One region of the Nesterenkonia sp. HG001 genome, then DNA from elsewhere that is predicted to be linked to it. Evidence: riboswitches for the same ligand, from Rfam matches in the RefSeq annotation. Region 1 holds a riboswitch; each other region holds the start of a gene.
The links. Region 1 has a riboswitch for S-adenosylmethionine ahead of ODE13_RS02215 (O-acetylhomoserine aminocarboxypropyltransferase/cysteine synthase family protein). Riboswitches for the same ligand answer to the same signal wherever they lie in the genome.

Region 1 (4,309 bases):
TGACTCCGATCACCCGCAGCGTCGAGGTCACCGTCCGGGAGTTCCACGACGCCCCGCTGATGGTCTCGCCCGACGGCACGCCGGACGGGGAGGGGACGGAGCAGAGCCCTCTGGACGTGCACACGGCGGTCCAGCACGTGCTGCCCGGTCAGACGGTGGAGCTGCTGGAGGGCGAATACCAGCCCGAGAGCACCATCTCGCTCAGCCCGGCCTACTCCGGCACCGTGGAGGAGCCCAAGACCCTCACCGCCGCCGAGGGTGCACAGGTCATCGTGGACGGCCGCTCCGCGCTGCAGCAGATCATCCGGCTCGACGCCGACCACTGGGTCGTCTCCGACCTGGAGCTCACCCGCTCGGCCGGCAACGGGCTGCGCTCCTCGGGATCGCACAACGTCGTCGACTCGATGGTCTTCAGCCACAACGGCAACTCCGGCTTCCAGCTCTCCGGCGGCGGAGCCCCGGAGGACTGGCCCGCCGAGAACCTCATCGTGGACTCCGAGGCCCATGACAACCGGGACCCGGCTGACATCAACGCGGACGGCTTCGCGGCCAAGCTCGGGGTCGGCCCGGGCAATGTGTTCCGCGGCAACGTGGCCCACCACAACATCGACGACGGCTGGGACCTCTACAACCGCACGAACGAGGGCCCCAACTTCCCCATCACGATGGAGGGCAACATCGCCCACCACAACGGGCAGCTCTCCGACGGGTACAACGCCGGCTCCGGCATCGGCACCGGATTCAAGGTGGGCGGCGAGGGGCTTCCCGTGGACCATGTGCTCACCGGAAACCTGGCGTACGCGAACAACCTCGACGGCTTCTCCGACAACTTCAACCCTGGCCGGCTGACGCTGACCAACAACACCGCGGTGGACAACGTGCGGTACAACTACATCTTCCGCACCAACCCGTACTTCGAGCCGGAGGACCAGGGGATCTTCCGCAGCAACCTCTCAGTGCACTCCGGGGGCGACGGCCGGGCGGATCAGATCGCCGGAGACGTCGACTCCAGCAACGTCCTCTTCGACGGAAGCCGTTCACAGGCCGAAGGTGGCAAACGGCTGGTCCTGCCGCGGGATCTGGTCTCCATCGACCCGCCCGGGGAGTACGAGCGGGACGAGGACGGTTCGCTGATCTGGGGTGACTTCGCGAAGCCGACCTTCCGTTCCATCCTGGTCGACGGCGGCGACGACGGCGGCCCCATCGGCGCGGTGGAGCCCGCGCCGCATCCGGGAGGGCAGGGCTGACGCCGCCCCTCCGCTGAGCGGAGTAGCTGAGCGCGACCTGTCCCCGTCGTGTGCGTCCGTCCCCGTGCAGTTCCACGGGGACGGACGCACACGACGGGGACAGAGTGCTGCGGCGAACCGGGGTGCGGGGGTGATCCGCGCCGACGGTGACATGCGAGGACACAGACTTGCCGGATCGTGGGGATCAGGGCACACTATGGGGCAGGTCAAGAGTGCCAGCGTCAAACCCCGGTTTGCTGGCCGGCAACCCTCCAGTTCGCGGTGGGGTGCCCCGGGTGACGACCAGGCCCTGCCGCCCATGCGGTGGGGCAAGCGCGGGCCATCACACATCACAGTGCGGCCCACCACCATGTCCTTCGCGACAGGGCCGCCACGCGGTGCGGTCTCTCGGGCCATCACGCCCGGAGTCTCTCCGATGCCGGTCCTGGCCACGCGACCGCATTGAACGGAGACACGTCCCATGACGACCACAGAGACACCCAAGACTCCTCGTTTCGAGACTCAGCAGATCCACGCCGGGGCATTCCCGGACCCGGTGACCGGCGCCCGGGCGCTGCCGATCCAGCAGACCACCTCCTTCGTCTTCCCGAGCACCGAGGCCGCGGCCAAGCGGTTCGGCCTCGAGGAGCTCGGGCCGATCTACTCGCGGCTGACCAACCCCACCCTCGAGGCGGTGGAGAACAAGATCGCCGCACTCGAGGGTGGTGTCGGTGCGCTGCTGGTCTCCTCCGGTCAGGCGGCCGCCACCCTGGCGCTGCTGAACATCGTCGAGACAGGTGGGCACATCGTCGCCTCTCCCTCCCTGTACGGCGGCACCCAGAACCTGTTCAAGCACACCCTGCCCAAGCTCGGGGTGGAGGTCACCTTCGTGGAGGACCCGGATGACACCGAGTCCTGGAGGGCCGCGATCCGGGAGAACACCGGGGCCTTCTTCGGTGAGGTCGTGGCGAACCCCCGCGGAGACGTCCTCGACCTCGAGGCCGTCGCGGCGGTGGCCCACGAGCATGGTGCCCCGCTGGTCGTGGACAACACGCTGACCAGCCCCTATCTCATCCGCCCGATCGAGCACGGAGCCGACGTCGTCATCCACTCGGCCACCAAGTTCCTCGGCGGGCACGGCACCGCGATCGCCGGGGTGATCGTCGACTCCGGCGGCTTCGACTACACCCGGTACCCGGACAGGTTCCCCGGCTTCAACACCCCGGACGAGAGCTACCACGGCCTCGTCTACGGCCGGGACCTCGGTGCCGACGGCGTCTTCGGCGTCAACCTGTCCTACATCCTCAAGGCACGGGTGCAGCTGCTCCGTGACCTCGGCCCCTCCCTCTCGCCGCACAACGCCTTCGAGATCAACCTGGGCCTGGAGACCCTGAGCCTGCGCGTGGAGCGTCACGTGCAGAACGCTCAGCGGGTGGCTGAGTACCTGGAGGCGCACCCTGCGGTCAAGCGGGTCAGCTACCCGGGCCTGGCCTCGAGCCCCTGGTTCGAACAGGCGCAGCGGTACCTGCCCAAGGGAGTGGGCTCCGTGCTGGCCTTCGAAGTCGACGGGGGCGCCCCGGCCGGCCAGGCCGTGGCCGACGCCCTGGAGCTGCATTCTCTGGTGGCCAACGTCGGGGATGTCCGTTCCCTGGTGATCCACCCTGCCTCGACGACCCACCGCCAGCTGACCGAGGACGAGCAGCGTGCGGCCGGCGTCGTGCCTGGTCTGGTGCGTCTCTCGGTGGGGCTGGAGCACATCGAGGACATCCTCGCCGACCTCGAGCAGGCCCTGGCCAAGGCCGTCCCGGCCGGTGCCGACGGTCCGGAGAGTGAGAAAACGCCGGCCTCCGAGCCTGCTCCGGTGGGCTGAGGCTAACCTGAGAGACCACTGCGTCTCATCCACACCCGTCTGACCGTCATCGCCCAGCAGACCCGGACCGACACAGGAGTTCCCGCCCCATGACCGCCCAGGTGCTCACCGCGACACCGCGTCCCGCCGGTGCGCTCGCCATCGTCGACGTCGGCGAGCACACCTTCGAGACCGGAGGCACCCTGCCGCAGGTGCAGCTGGCCTACGAGACCTGGGGGACGCTCAACGAGGCACGGGACAACGCGATCCTGGTCGCGCACGCCCTCACCGGTGACACCCACGTCGCCGCAACCGACGCCGACCCGGCGCCGGGCTGGTGGGAGGGTCTGCTGGGGCCGGGGCGACCCATCGACACCACACAGTGGTTCGTGGTCGCCCCGGCGATGGTCGGCGGATGCTACGGGTCCACCGGGCCGGCCTCGCCGGATCCGGAGGGCCGCCCCTGGGGCTCGCGCTTCCCCTTCACCACCATCCGGGACTCCGTCGAGCTGGAGGCCCGGCTGGCCGATCACCTCGGGATCGCACAGTTCCGCACGGTCATCGGTGGATCCATGGGCGGGGCACGTGCTTTGGAGTGGGCGGCCACCTTCCCGGACCGGGTGCGGGGTGTGGCGGTCTACGCCTGCGGCGCCGCGTCCACCGCCGAGCAGATAGCCTTCGGCCAGGCGCAGATCAAGGCCATCGAGAACGACCCGCACTTCGCCGGCGGAGACTACTACGGCGGTCCGGCTCCTGAGGAAGGGCTCGGGCTGGCGCGGCGCATCGCCCACATCACCTACCGCACCGAGTATGAGCTCGGGGTCCGGTTTCAGCGGGAGCCGCAGGGCGAGGAGAATCCCTTCGCCTGGGCCGCCCGTCGGCGAGGCCGCTATCAGGTGGAGTCCTACCTGGACCACCAGGCCCGCAAGCTCGTGGGCCGCTTCGACCCCAACGCCTACATCGTCCTCACCGAGGCGCTGATGAGCCACGACGTCGGCCGCGGTCGCGGCGGCGTCGCCGCGGCGCTCTCCCAGGTCACCGCCACGCCGTTCATCGCCGCCGTGGAGTCGGACCGGCTGTACCTGCCTGAGCAGTCCCGTGAGCTGGCGCAGCTGCTGCCCGGAGAGCCCGAGGTGCACATGATCGCCTCACCGATCGGTCACGACGGATTCCTCACCAGCCCGGAGCAGCTGGCCGCAGAGATGCGGGAGACGCTGGGTCTGTGATCCTTCGC
Region 2 (4,309 bases), on a different contig from region 1:
CCGACTCGGTGACGATCATGCTGATCGTCCGGTCATCCTCTCCGACGGCCTCGGCGAGTCCGCAGGAGGTCAGGGCGAAGGTCCCGACGGCGGCGAGGCCGCTGAGCAGCAGGCTGCGGCGGGCGAGGCCGGAGGAGGCCAGGGAGCCGGAGCTGGTGATCGATCCGGACACTCCGGGAGATCCGAAGGTCGTCAGTGTGCTGGGCATCGTGGAGTCTTTCATCTCAGAGGTGCAGGTGTTCTGCGGAGGAATGGGACAGGGGCGCCGTCAGGCGCGCTTGTCGGTCAGCCGCGCGACGCGGGTGCCGCTGAACTGGACGAAGGTGACCAGGGCGATCATCAGCACGATGGCGACCATCATCACGGCGGTCTCGTAGCGGTAGTAGCCGTAGCGGATGGCGAAGTCGCCGATGCCTCCGCCGCCGACCAGCCCGACCATGGCCGAGTAGGAGATGAAGCTGACGGTGGTGATGGTGATCGAGCCGATGATCGCCGGCTTGGCGTCGACCAGCAGCACGTTGCGGATGATCTGGCCGCGCGTGGCTCCCATGGCACGGGAGGCCTCCACGGCCCCGGAGCCGAGCTGAGTGATGTTCTGCTCCACCAGCCGGGCGAAGTACGGGATGGCGTTGATGGTCAGCGGGACGATCGCCGCCGCGGTGCCCACGGTGGTGCCCACGATCAGCCGCGTGAAGGGGATGATCGCGATCAGCAGGATCAGGAACGGGAAGGACCGAACCATGTTGACGATTCCGCTGACCACCGCGTGGGTGCGCGGCGTCGGGGCGATACCGCCGGGAGCGTGGAGAAAGAGCCAGATCCCCAGCGGGGTGCCGAAGAGCACCGCCAGCGGGATGGCCACGCCGATCATGACGAAGGTCTCCAGCATGGCCTGGACCAGCTCGGGCTGCAGCTCGATGAGGCGTTCCATCAGCGGGGACCCCCTTCGGACGAGGCTGTCGCGGCGACCAGCCCGGAGGCGGTCCTGGCTTCCTGCCCGGACGCCGGCGGATCAGCGCCAGGTCCCTGGTCGGCACCTTGATCGGCGCCTGGGTCAGCAGCGGGCAGCTCGGAGCCGGCGCGCACGCCGCCGCCCCGACGGTCCACGGAGATCCCGTCGCTGACCAGGTAGCGACCGATGGAGGTCCGCGGGGCGAAGCCCTCACGCCGCAGCTCGGCGGCGTGGAACTGCTCGACCACTCGGCCGGACTCCATGACCGCAACGTGGTCGGCCAGGGCCTTGATGACCTCCATCTCATGGGTCACGATGACCACGGTGATGCCGAGCTCGCGGTTCACATCGGCGAGGTACTGCAGCACGGTGGCCGTGGTGATGGGGTCCAGGGCCGAGGTGGGCTCGTCGCAGAGCAGCACCTCCGGGCGGGTGGCCAGCGCGCGGGCGATGGCCACGCGCTGCTTCTGCCCGCCGGAGAGCTGTGCGGGGTAGACCTTCGCCTTCTCGGTGATGTCGACGATCTCCAGCGCCTCCGCGGCGCGCTCTCGACGCACCCTGCGGTCCCTCTCCCCCGCGAACTTCAGGGAGAGCTCCACGTTCTGCGCGACGGTCAGGTTGTTCACGAGGTTGAAGCCCTGGAAGATCATGCCGATCTGGTGACGAGCGCGGCGCAGCGCCTCGCCTCCGAGCCCGGTGAGCTCCGTGCCGCCCACGCGCACCTCCCCGGAGGTGGGGCGCTCGAGCAGGTTGATGTTGCGCAGCAGGGTGGACTTGCCGGCCCCGGAGAATCCGATGATGCCCTGGATGCTTCCGCGGGGGATCTCCAGGCTGACGTCGTCGACGGCATGGATGGGGTCCTTGCCCCGTGCGGCGGGGAAGGTCGTGGACACATGGCGCAGTGAGATCATCGGGCATTCTCCATCGTCTCTGGCGTTAGCACCGTTCCCCGGTCCGCGCCGTGATGGCGTGGCTGCTCGGGAGGTTGCTGCGACGTCGTCGAGCCAGATCTCTCAGTCGCTCTGGATGGTGTGGCGAGCACCAGACTACGCGCTGTCGATGAACACTCGTCAAATCTCATCGATAAGTTCATGTCACGAGGCGTAAGAATGTACGGACATCTGCGAGGTCACCGGATCTGCGACGGCGCGGGTCGCCGGTCCTGATGTCTCCATGTGTCACTCCCCGAACATCCCTTTGATCGTGCTGTGCTGCGCGCGTACCCTGGAGCGACGAAACCATCCCGAGCGGCCGAGAGATCTGGCTCGACGACGCCGCAGCAACCTTCGGATGTGCTCCGCCTCTCCCGGCGGACGCCTCAGAAAAGGTGCTACCGCCAGGGCCGATGGGAGTTGATCAGCCATGAGCACAGCACTGGCCACCGACGAGAGCCACCCGATCACCGTGGAGGCCGCCGTGCACCACACCACCGCCGACGCCGCAGCCCGCCGCGTGCCCACCAGCCTGGTCGGCATCGATCCGCTGGAGCTCCGTGAGGCCTTCGGCCACTTTCCCCAGGGGGTGGTCGTGGTGGCCGCAGAGGTGGACGGACGCCCTGAGGGCCTCGTCGCCTCCACGTTCACCGTCGGGGTGTCCCTGGAGCCGCCGCTGGTGACCGTGGCGGTGCAGCACAGCTCGACCACCTGGCCGAAGCTGGCCGGTGCCGGCGCCGAGCTGGGGATCTCCCTGGTAGGCCACGGGCAGTCCGCCCTGTGCCGGAAGATCGCCTCGAAGGACCGGGAGAACCGCTTCACCGGCCTCCGCGTGACCACCGGCGAGGGCGGTGCGGTCACCCTCGACGGCGCCCCGGTCACCTTCACCACCCGCATCCACGATCAGGTCCGCGCGGGTGATCACGACATCATCGTGCTCGAGCTGCTGGACCTCGCCGTGGAGGACCGGTCGCAGGCGCTGGTGTTCCATCAGAGCGAGTTCAAGGCCCTCGGTCCGCTCGACGCCGACGCCTGAGCCGCGGGCCGCACCGTGCCGCGCCTCTGCGGCTCCCCTCCTCCGGCGACGTCTCAGTGATGTCTCATACTGTGACATCGCCGTTGCCCAGGCGGCGCGGTTGTGCGTAGGGTTGAAACTGCCACCATCCCGAGCGGCTGAGAGATCTGGCTCGACGACGCCGCAGCAACCTTCGGATGTGCCGATCGGCCGTTTGTGCCCGGCGCATCAGAAAAGGTGCTACCGCCAGGATCGATGGGAGAGATATTCCTATGGGTTCCTCTGCACCCACACTCGCAGCACGCGAGTCTGACCTGCACACCTCGGCACACTCCGGCGGCACCGCCGTGCTGGACCGCCCCGCCGCCGCGCCCACCCACTCGCTGGACGTGCAGCTGCGTGGAGTGGGACGCAGCTTCGACGGCCGCACCGTGCTGCGCGACGTCGACCTGCACATCTCCCCCGGTGAGGTGGTCGCCATCCTGGGCGCCTCCGGCTGCGGGAAGTCCACCCTGCTGCGCGCCGTGGGCGGCCTCGACGCCGGCTTCTCCGGCGAGGTCGTCATCGACGGCGCCGGGGTGCACACCTATGACGAGCGGACCGCCGTCGGCTTCCAGGAGCCGCGCCTGCTGCCGTGGCGCTCGGTGCATCGCAACGTCTCACTGGGTCTGCCCCGCACGGTGTCCAAGGCGGAGGGCCGGGCCCGGGTGGACGAGCTGCTCGAGCTCGTCGGCCTGGCCGACCGTGCCCAGCTGCGCCCCCGGGAGATCTCCGGAGGGATGGCCCAACGCGCCTCGCTGGCCCGGGCCCTGGCCCGCCGCCCCGGAGTGCTGCTGCTCGACGAGCCCTTCGGCGCCCTGGACGCACTGACGCGCCTGAAGATGCAGGACCTGCTGCTCGACGTCCACGCCCAGACCGGCACCACGGTGCTGCTGGTGACCCACGACGTCGACGAGGCTCTGCAGCTCGCCGACCGCATCCTGCTGCTCGGCCCGGATCCCTCCGGCGTTGCCCGCGAGGGGGCCACCGTCTCGCGGCTGCTCACCGTTCCGGGCAGCCGCCCGCGAGATCGCGCCTCCGCCGAGCTGGCCGCCCTGCGCGGCGAGCTGCTCACCGGCCTCGGCGTCGACGCCCACGCCCACTGACCCCTGCCCCGAGCTCCGGGAGCCTCCGGAGATGACCCACGCTCGGCCGCACCAGTCCGGCCCCAGCCGGGTGGACCCTGCCGGGTCCGCCGGTCGGGAAGCGGACGGAGCGGCACCCGACACCGCACGAAAGGCCGCTTCATCACATGCCCAGTCTGACCAGCACCTCCCCCAGCCCTGCCCGCGCCACCATCGGCCGCACCTCCCGCGCTGCGGTCGCCGGCCTCGCCGTCACCCTGATGGCGGCCGGCTGCGTGGAGGGCGA
Region 3 (4,309 bases), on a different contig from region 1:
GGGGCAGCAGCATGTCGAGCCCCACCAGCCGGAGGCCCGGGATAGCCCGGACGACCTTCTCAGCCATGTCGACTTCCTCTGCAGTCAGGTCATCAGTGGCGTCCATGGCGTCGCCCCCACTGTGGATGTTCGAGTTCCGGCGGATCCAGACCCGCTGGCCCTCCGCAGGGACCATGCTCTCCGTGAACCCCTGCTCAGCCATCACCGACCGGCTGATGTCATCCAGCGGAACATCCCAATGCACCGGGTTCTCCAACACCGCACGGGCGATGTTCTTGTGCGCCACGAGGTCGGTCACCGTGTTCTCCCCATCACCGTCGACATGAGCCGGGATGCGTCGCGTGGCGGCCACCACCTTGCCGTGCACCAGGAGCACCCGGTGCTCTACACCGGGCACGAACTCCTCCACCAGCACGCCCTCCGCAGCTGCGCCGACGGCGCTGAACGCCTCGCGGAAGGCGGCGCTGTCACGAAGGTCAAGGTGGACCAGTTCGCCTTCACCTCCGTCGCTGGGCTTGATGACCACCGGCAGGCGGGGCTCGGCCCACTGCCAGGCCAGCTCAACATCCCGGGCTGAGAACACGGCGTTGTGCGGCGCCGGGACGTTGTAGGTGCGGAGCAGACGGCTCGCGACGTCCTTGTGCAACGTGCAGCGGCGGGCCAGCGAATTGTTGATGTTGGAGCGGGCGGCGTCGAACCAGATGCGCCGGCCCTTCCACCGCATGGTCAGTCTGCTCTTCTCATCCGGCGCGATCTCAATGTCCCGAGCGAGAGCTTCCTGGGCGATGAGCGCATTGGTCAGACCGTGGGCGATGCCCAGAGACTTCAGGTGCTTGCGAGTGGATGTGAGGTCCATGTGCTTCTTCCGGTCCGGCGTTCACAGGGCAACCCCACGGGTGGAGTGCCGTGGGGGTCTTCACTGACTCTACTGCCCCTCGTCCGCAGCGAAGTGGCGCTCAGGAGGCGGAGGAGGAGACCTGCACCTGGACCGGCACCGGGTTGCGGAAGATGTCCATCACCGGGCAGTGCTCGTCCACAGTCCGCTGCAGCTCCACATAGCGTTCCGAGCTCTCCGGGCCGGTGAGCGAGACGTTCAGCCGGACCTCGGAGAACCCAGGCCGGACCTCGTCGGCTCCTCCGAGGAGACCTCGGACGTCGAGGTCACCCTCAGCCTCGATGCTGATGTCCTCCAGCTCGATCCCCAGCTGCTGGGCGTAGAGCCGGTAGATCACGACCTGGCAGGAGATGAGCCCGGCCAGGGCGGCCTCCACCGGGCTGGTGCCGGCATCGTCGCCGGCGAGCGCGGCCGGCTCGTCGAGGACGAGCTCATGCCGCCCGGAGGTGATCCGAGTCGCGACCGATCCGATGCCCTCCCCACGGGTACGGAACACCAGCCCCGCTTGTGCCGGGTCCTGGTCGATGCGGCTGCTCCAGTCGCGTCCGGCCTTCTCCAGGCGCTGGGCGCGGTCCTGGGCCTCCTGCTGCGTGTCGGTGTCGATGCTGGCGTACTGAGTCATGCGCTGGCCTCTCGATCTGCCTCGCGCCGCATCCGCCGCGGCGCTCTCCTGACGCCGGCCGGGGACCCGGCGGCGTCGAATCCTCCCCTGGGGGCACCCCCGGTGCAGAGTGAGGGTTGCCGCCCCGCCGGCCAGGTCCGTAATGGCGGGTGCTCGCGATTCCTTCTCGAGCATCTCTGCCGCCGCTCCCCGGTGCAACGGTGACGTCACAGGGCGTCATCGGCCGCGGCCTCCGATGCATCGATTGGGCGATGTGATCGCTTTTGGACGCCGATTCGGGCCTCAGAAGCGTGCAAATCGCCCAATCGATGAAGTGGACGGGCTGGGGCACCTGGCGGCGGGCGGCGGAACTCGTCAGGTCCCCACGTAGGCGGCCAGGTGCTGCCCGGTCAGCGTGGCCCCGGCCCCACGAGCCGACTCCACCAGCTCCGCGGGAGTGCCTTCGAAGACCACCCGGCCGCCGTCGTGACCGGCCCCGGGGCCCAGATCGATGATCCAGTCCGCGTGGGCCATCACCGCCTGATGGTGCTCGATCACGATCACCGTGCGGCCGGCGTCCACCAGCCGGTCCAGCAGCCGCAGCAGCTGCTCCACATCGGCCAGGTGCAGCCCGGTGGTGGGCTCGTCCAGGATGAAGGTGCCGCCGTCGTCGCCCATGTGGACCGCCAGCTTGAGCCGCTGCCGCTCTCCTCCGGAGAGGGAGTTCAGCGGCTGCCCCACGGTCAGGTACCCCAGTCCGACGTCAGAGAGGCGCTGCAGGATCTTCCCCGCCGCGGGGATCCGGGACTCCCCCGCAGAGAAGAACTCCAGAGCCTCGTCCACGGAGAGGTACAGCACCTCGCTGATGTTCTTCCCGCCCAGGGTGAAGTCCAGCACCGCGGCCTGGAACCGGCGACCCTCGCACTCCTCGCAAGGTGTCTCCACCGTCTCCATCACGCCCAGCTCCGTGAAGACCACCCCGGCACCCTTGCAGGTGGGGCAGGCACCCTCGGAGTTCGCGCTGAACAGCGCCGGCTTGACCCCGTTGGCCTTCGCGAAGGCCTTCCGGATGGGGTCCAGCAGCCCTGTGTAGGTGGCCGGGTTGGAGCGTCGCGACCCCTTGATGCCGGCCTGGTCCACCACCACGACGCCGTCCAGCCCGGCGACGTTGCCATGGATCAGCGAGGTCTTCCCGGACCCGGCCACCCCGGTGACCACGGTGAGCACGCCGGTAGGGATGTCGACATCGACCCCGGTGAGGTTGTTCTGCCTCGCTCCGCGGACCTCGATGACGCCGTCACGCGTCCGCCCGGCCTCCTTGAGGCGGGCGCGGTCGTCGAAGTGATCCCCGGTCAGGGTCCCGGCGGTGCGCAGTCCGGCGAGATCGCCGGCATAGACCACCTCCCCGCCCCCGGATCCGGCCAATGGGCCGAGGTCGATGATGTGGTCCGCCACCGCGATCGTCTCGGGCTTGTGCTCCACCACCAGGACCGTGTTTCCCTTGTCCCGCAGGCGCAGCAGCAGGTCGTTCATCCGAGCGATGTCATGCGGGTGCAGCCCGATGGTGGGCTCGTCGAAGACGTAGGTGACATCGGTCAGCGCCGATCCCAGGTGTCGGATCATCTTGGTGCGCTGGGCCTCGCCCCCGGAGAGCGTGCCGGCGGGCCGATCCAGGCTCAGATAGCCCAGCCCGATCTCCACGAAGGAGTCCAGGGTCTCCCCCAGGGTGGTCAGCAGCGGACCGACGGAGGGCTCCTCGAGCCCGCGGACCCAGGCGGCGAGGTCAGAGATCTGCATGGCGCAGGCCTCGGCGATGCTGATCCCGGCGATCGTCGAGGAACGGGCCGTAGCAGTGAGCCGAGTGCCCTCGCACTCGGGGCAGGGGGTGAAGGTGACCACCCGGTCCACGAAACGGCGGATATGCGGCTGCATGGCCTCACGGTCCTTGGACAGCATCGACTTCCGGATCTTGGGTATCAGCCCCTCATAGGTGAGATTGATCCCCTCGACCTTGATCTTGATCGGCTCCTGACGGAGCAGGATCTCCTGCTCCTCCGCGGTGTACTCCCGGATCGGCTTGTCGAGATCGAGCCCGCTGCCGCGGAAGAGCCGTCCCTGCCAGCCGTCCATGCTGAACCCCGGAACCGTGAGCGCACCCTCGGAGAGTGACTTCGTGTCGTCATAGAGGGCGGTGAGGTCGAAGTCGCTGACCGTGCCCCTCCCCTCGCACGTCGGACACATCCCGCCGGTGATGGTGAAGTCCCGACGCTCCTTGACCTTCTTGCCGTCCTTCTCGAAAGTCACCGCCCCGGCGCCGCTGATCGAGGCCACGTTGAAGGAGAAGGCCTGTGGGGAGCCGATGTGCGGCTCCCCGAGTCGGCTGAACAGGATCCGCAGCATCGTGTTCGCGTCAGTGGCGGTGCCGACGGTGGACCGCGGATTCGCCCCCATGCGCTCCTGGTCCACGATGATCGCGGTGGTCAGCCCAGCGAGGTGGTCGACGTCAGGGCGTCCCTGGCTGGGCATGAAGCCCTGCAGGAACGCACTGTAGGTCTCGTTGATCATCCTGCGGGACTCGGCGGCGATCGTGCCGAAGACCAGCGAGCTCTTCCCGGAGCCGGAGACCCCGGTGAAGACGGTGAGCCGCCGTTTGGGGATCTCCACGCTGATGTCCCGCAGATTGTTCTCCCGGGCGCCGGTGACGCGGATGAGGTCATGGGCATCGGCGGGCGGGAGGCCGGCGTCGTCGTCGGTGCCGGCTGGGCGGGCGGCGGCTTCGCCGGCGCGGGAGGGCTGATCGGTGGAGGTCGACG
Region 4 (4,309 bases), on a different contig from region 1:
GGGGCGACGGCGGCGAATCCGGCGTCGCGGAAGCGGCGGGGGACCAGGCCCAGCAGGACCGAGGCGTCGAGGACCTGGTCGATGACGGCGCCGTCGGCGGGGACCGCGGACTCCTCCTCCAGGCCCAGACCCACCAGGTGGTCCAGGGTGCGGCGGCGGTGGGAGGTGATCGCCTCGATCAGTGCGGCGACGTCTCCGCCGCCCCAGTGGGCCTCCAGGGCCTTCTTGATCTCACGGTCGGGACCGATGCGCGGATAGCCGAGCACGGTGGGGGGCAGTGCGTGGGTGGGCGGTGCGGTGGTCATGGTGACTCCTTGTCGATGTGTCAGGGCAGGTCGTGCCTGGGCGGGATGTGAGGAGGGGATGTCAGGACGGACGCCTGGCGGGGTGGCTGGGCAGCACTGTGCCGGCTGGGGGAGCGTGGCCCCGGCGTCGCGGAGCCCGGGTGCGGCCGGGTCTTCTCCGGCCGGAGGTGCTGCGGTGCCTCGCTCAGCTTGCGTCGAAGCCGTTGCGCTGTCGGCGGGCCGCGTCGCGGATCCTGAGATGGTCCAGGATCGCCAGCGCCGGGGGGTGCTGGTTGAAAGTGAACAGGTGCAGCCCCGGGCAGCCGAGCTCCAGCACCGTGTCGATCAGGTTCAGCGTGGCGGCGACCCCGCGACGGCGACGTTCGGCCGCGTCCTCGACGTCCAGGTAGTCCACCAGGTGCCGGGGGACCGGAACCCCGGTGATCTCCTCCAGCCGGCGCAGGCGCCTAGGGCTGGTCAGCGGAGCGATGCCGGCGACGATCGGCAGGTGGATGCCCTGGGAGCGGGCCGAGTCCACCAGCTGCGCGTAGTCCTCCGGATCGTAGAAGACCTGGGTGACGGCGTAGTCTGCGCCGGCCTCCTGCTTCTCCCAGAGGGCGTGGAGGTCGGCGGCATGATCCCGGTCCGTGCCGGAGGGTGGATACGCGGCCACCGAGACCGAGACCGGCCGAGCTCCGGGCCCCTCAGGCGGGGACAGCCGCTCCTGCTCGACCTCGCGGACCAGCCCAACGACCTCGGCGGCACGGTTCAGGCCTCCGGGCTGGTGGATCCATTCCTTGCCGCCGTCGGGTGGGTCGCCGCGCAGCGCGAGGATGTCCCGGACCCCCAGGTCCAGCAGCTCGGTGATGGAGCCGCGGAGCTGGGAGGAGGTGCTGCCCGCGCAGATCAGATGCGCCATCACCGGTGAGGGCGTGGTGCGCAGCAGGTGGCGGATGACCTCCACGTTCGCGCCCTCGGGCTGGTTGTGCCCGTGGGTGACGGAGAAGTAGTCCGGGGCGGCCTCGGCCATCAGCTCGATGCTGCGCCAGGGATCCCGGCCCGCGGTGGCGGGGCGTGGCGGGAAGACCTCGAAGGAGATCAGCGATCTCCGCCGAGTGCGCTGGACCAGGACGGATGTGGTGTGGGAAGGGTCCGACGTCGCAGGCGGCGTCGGACGGACGGCGCCCGGAGAAGGCGTCGAGACAGGCATGGAGAGTCCTCCGTGTTGGCGTTCATCATCGTTCATGAGGCGCCACAGGGAGGCTTCCCCTGCGCCGTGCTTGCCGCTGAAGATAAAGCCATCTCAGTGAAGATGGCCGGTGCGGCCGGATCGTCATCTGGGGCACCCCGTCACGCGGGAAAGGGTTGCCGACCGGCCAAGCCAGAGCTGTTGTGACCGGTTCTCGTGATCCATCTGTGCCTGTGACGTTAGCACGGGGACGCCGGGTCGGAAACCTGCGACGGGAACAATGACGATATATGAACATATTGAGCACTCGCGGATGAGGTGGCGACGCGGCAACCCCCGCGCGCAGGTGGAGCAGGGGCGGCGAGGCTCTGCTCGCCGCTGCTCAGGGCGATCTGCGGCCAGCCCTCCGTCGCGTCAGCGGCGCCGGATAAGGTGGAGCGCATGCCCGATCGGTATCTGAAGAATGCGATGCGCCGCAACGCACGCAAGACCGTGCGCCGGTCGCTGCGCACAGCTCCCCGCGGCGCGCGACGTGGCGGAGGGCGTCGCCGCGGCGGGCGTCGTGGCGGAGGGAGTCAGGGCCTCCTGTGGTGGCTGCTGGCCGTGCTCGGGGTCATCCTCATCGGCGCCGTGATCAGCTGGCTCCAGGGGCTCGGAGCGGAGGAGCCGCAGGAGCGCCCGGAGGGTGCCGAGGCGGGCACCCTGGTGCGCGTGGTCGACGGCGACACCCTCATCGTGGAGCTCGACGGCCAGGACGAGCGGATCCGGCTGCTCAACATCGACACACCTGAGTCCGTCCACCCCACGGAGCCGGTCGAGTGCCTGGGACCGGAGTCCTCCGCCCACATGGAGACCCTGGTGTCGCCGGGGGACGAGGTCTTCCTGGAGTACGACCAGGAGCGTACCGATCGCTACGATCGGATGCTGGCCGGAGTGTGGGCGGATGAGGTGCTGCTCAACGTGCAGATGGCACGAGCCGGCTACGGCGCGCCGGTGCACTATCCGCCCAATGATCGGTTCCTCGCCGCGGTGGAGCTGGCCTGGGAGCAGGCGGAGGCGGACGGCGTCGGGCTCTTCGCCGCGGACCTGGACTGCGAACCGGCGCTGCCCTGACGCGGGCAGAGGCCCTCCCGAAATAGGATGGACCCATGAGCAGCTCCCCGGCGCCGGCGACCCGGCGGCAGAAGATCGCCGTCGCGACAGGCACCATCGGAGTCCTGGGTGCGATCACCGCTGGCAGCTGGCTGATGATCGACGGCACCATCGACGTGGACCTCATCGGCGGCGGTTCGATCCCGGCCGGCGAGGACTGCCCCACCGGCACATTGTCCCCGGTGGTGCCCGAGCGGGTGCCGGTGATCGTGCTCAACTCCACCAATGAGCCCGGACTCGCCGGCGACGTCGCCGAGGAGCTTGCCGACCGCGAGTTCCGGGTGGCCTCCGTGGACAACGACTACTTCGCGGACACCGGCTTCCAGGCCATCCTCCGCGCCGGCGAACGGGGTCTGCGGCAGGCCTACACGCTGCAGCAGCACCTTCCGGGGGCGCTGGTCGACCTCGATGATCGTGACGGCTACAGCGTCGACCTCGTGCTGGGCTCGGAGTTCGCCGGGCTGACGGACTCCGAGGAGATCGAGATGGAGCCCGGGCGTCTCGACTGCTCCGGCAGTGCCGGCTGAACCGGGACCTCGACGACGTCCGCCGAGACGCCAGCGGGCCGCCCCGAGGTTCTCGGAGCGGCCCGCTGCGGCGGCGCTGGACGCGTTGCGCGCTGCAGGATGAGGCTCAGGCTTCGGTGTTCTTCCATCGCCGGGCACGGATGAAGGAGCGCACTCCGACGACGATGTAGACGATCAGCAGCACGAAGGTGACGGTGCTGACGATGACCGCGGCAGGCCGCTCGGCGTCGCCGGCGAACAGCGCGCCCAGCTGCATCACGTTCATGGAGGTGCCGATGGCGCCCAACAGCGCCACCACCAGGGCGATGTGGATGCCGATCTTCGCGTTCTTGAAGCTGATCAGGCCGCTCACCAGCAGCACCAGGCCCAGGAAGGCCGGGATCAGAGCGGTCACACTGGCGAAGGACGTGGCGGCGTAGGCGATGATGCCGAGCAGGATGAGGATCCCGCCCAGCCCGACGGTGATGCGGGGCATGAGGCTCCTTGGTGTCAGGTCGGGAGGACGTGCTGTCCTCCATCGAGGGTCGGCCGGAACGCCTGAAGGATCCCTCCGGGCGGAGGCCCGGCCGAACGTTCTTCTACACAGTGTAGTAGGCCCACGCTCCAGGAGAAGTCCTGATCAGTCCGGAATCTCCAGGGTGAGCGGGAGCCAGCAGGCGGGGGAGGCGGGATGTGGAGAGGTCAGCCGACCTTGGTCCAGGTTCCGCAGGTCTCGGTGTTGAAGACCAGATGCTCGCGCGCGTCGAGGGTGATCTGCAGGGGCTCTCCGAACGCCGGATCCTCCTGGGGCACGACGTCGGACTCCGTCGGTTCCACGCCGCTTCGGATGTCTCCGAAGATGTCCCACCAGCAGAACGACGTCTCCAGGTCCCAGGTCAGCTCGTAGTCGCCGGGCTCGATGTGCCCGCCGACCACGTACATGCCGGTGCCGAACTCGGTGGCCGCAGAATCCGGGTAGGTCTCCTCCAGCGGGAGCCAGTCGCCGCAGTCGACGGAGTCGAAGACGGTGCCCTCCTCGAGGACCGCGATGCCGCGCTCCTTGGCGCCGGTGCGGACCACAGTGGGGTCGGAGCGGTCGGCATAGATCACATAGAAGCACGTCGCATCCTCGGAGCCGGAGCCCGGGGCCTGGCGGTAGGCCCCGGGAGTGATGTCCT

Region 2: it holds a riboswitch for S-adenosylmethionine, as region 1 does, so the genes downstream of both, ODE13_RS07795 (flavin reductase family protein) here and ODE13_RS02215 (O-acetylhomoserine aminocarboxypropyltransferase/cysteine synthase family protein) in region 1, are expected to answer to the same signal.
Region 3: it holds a riboswitch for S-adenosylmethionine, as region 1 does, so the genes downstream of both, ODE13_RS16500 (OsmC family protein) here and ODE13_RS02215 (O-acetylhomoserine aminocarboxypropyltransferase/cysteine synthase family protein) in region 1, are expected to answer to the same signal.
Region 4: it holds a riboswitch for S-adenosylmethionine, as region 1 does, so the genes downstream of both, ODE13_RS09210 (methylenetetrahydrofolate reductase) here and ODE13_RS02215 (O-acetylhomoserine aminocarboxypropyltransferase/cysteine synthase family protein) in region 1, are expected to answer to the same signal.

What each region holds. Positions count from the first base shown of each region.
Region 1 is NZ_JAOSZD010000001.1:501,016-505,324, reverse strand. It holds gene ODE13_RS02220 (right-handed parallel beta-helix repeat-containing protein) at 1-1,247, shown strand, start outside; SAM riboswitch class IV at 1,452-1,568, shown strand; gene ODE13_RS02215 (O-acetylhomoserine aminocarboxypropyltransferase/cysteine synthase family protein) at 1,708-3,096, shown strand; gene metX (homoserine O-acetyltransferase MetX) at 3,186-4,301, shown strand.
Region 2 is NZ_JAOSZD010000004.1:31,889-36,197, reverse strand. It holds gene ODE13_RS07810 (MetQ/NlpA family ABC transporter substrate-binding protein) at 1-208, opposite strand, end outside; gene ODE13_RS07805 (methionine ABC transporter permease) at 269-931, opposite strand; gene ODE13_RS07800 (methionine ABC transporter ATP-binding protein) at 931-1,863, opposite strand; SAM riboswitch class I at 1,871-1,985, opposite strand; SAM riboswitch class I at 2,188-2,304, shown strand; gene ODE13_RS07795 (flavin reductase family protein) at 2,315-2,920, shown strand; SAM riboswitch class I at 3,042-3,161, shown strand; gene ODE13_RS07790 (ABC transporter ATP-binding protein) at 3,172-4,044, shown strand; gene ODE13_RS07785 (aliphatic sulfonate ABC transporter substrate-binding protein) at 4,191-4,309, shown strand, end outside.
Region 3 is NZ_JAOSZD010000014.1:25,323-29,631, forward strand. It holds gene ODE13_RS16495 (hypothetical protein) at 1-856, opposite strand, end outside; gene ODE13_RS16500 (OsmC family protein) at 957-1,517, opposite strand; SAM riboswitch class IV at 1,558-1,678, opposite strand; gene ODE13_RS16505 (excinuclease ABC subunit UvrA) at 1,872-4,309, opposite strand, start outside.
Region 4 is NZ_JAOSZD010000004.1:350,383-354,691, forward strand. It holds gene metE (5-methyltetrahydropteroyltriglutamate--homocysteine S-methyltransferase) at 1-305, opposite strand, end outside; gene ODE13_RS09210 (methylenetetrahydrofolate reductase) at 490-1,494, opposite strand; SAM riboswitch class IV at 1,556-1,695, opposite strand; gene ODE13_RS09215 (thermonuclease family protein) at 1,915-2,586, shown strand; gene ODE13_RS09220 (LytR C-terminal domain-containing protein) at 2,622-3,152, shown strand; gene ODE13_RS09225 (hypothetical protein) at 3,259-3,627, opposite strand; gene ODE13_RS09230 (hypothetical protein) at 3,834-4,309, opposite strand, start outside.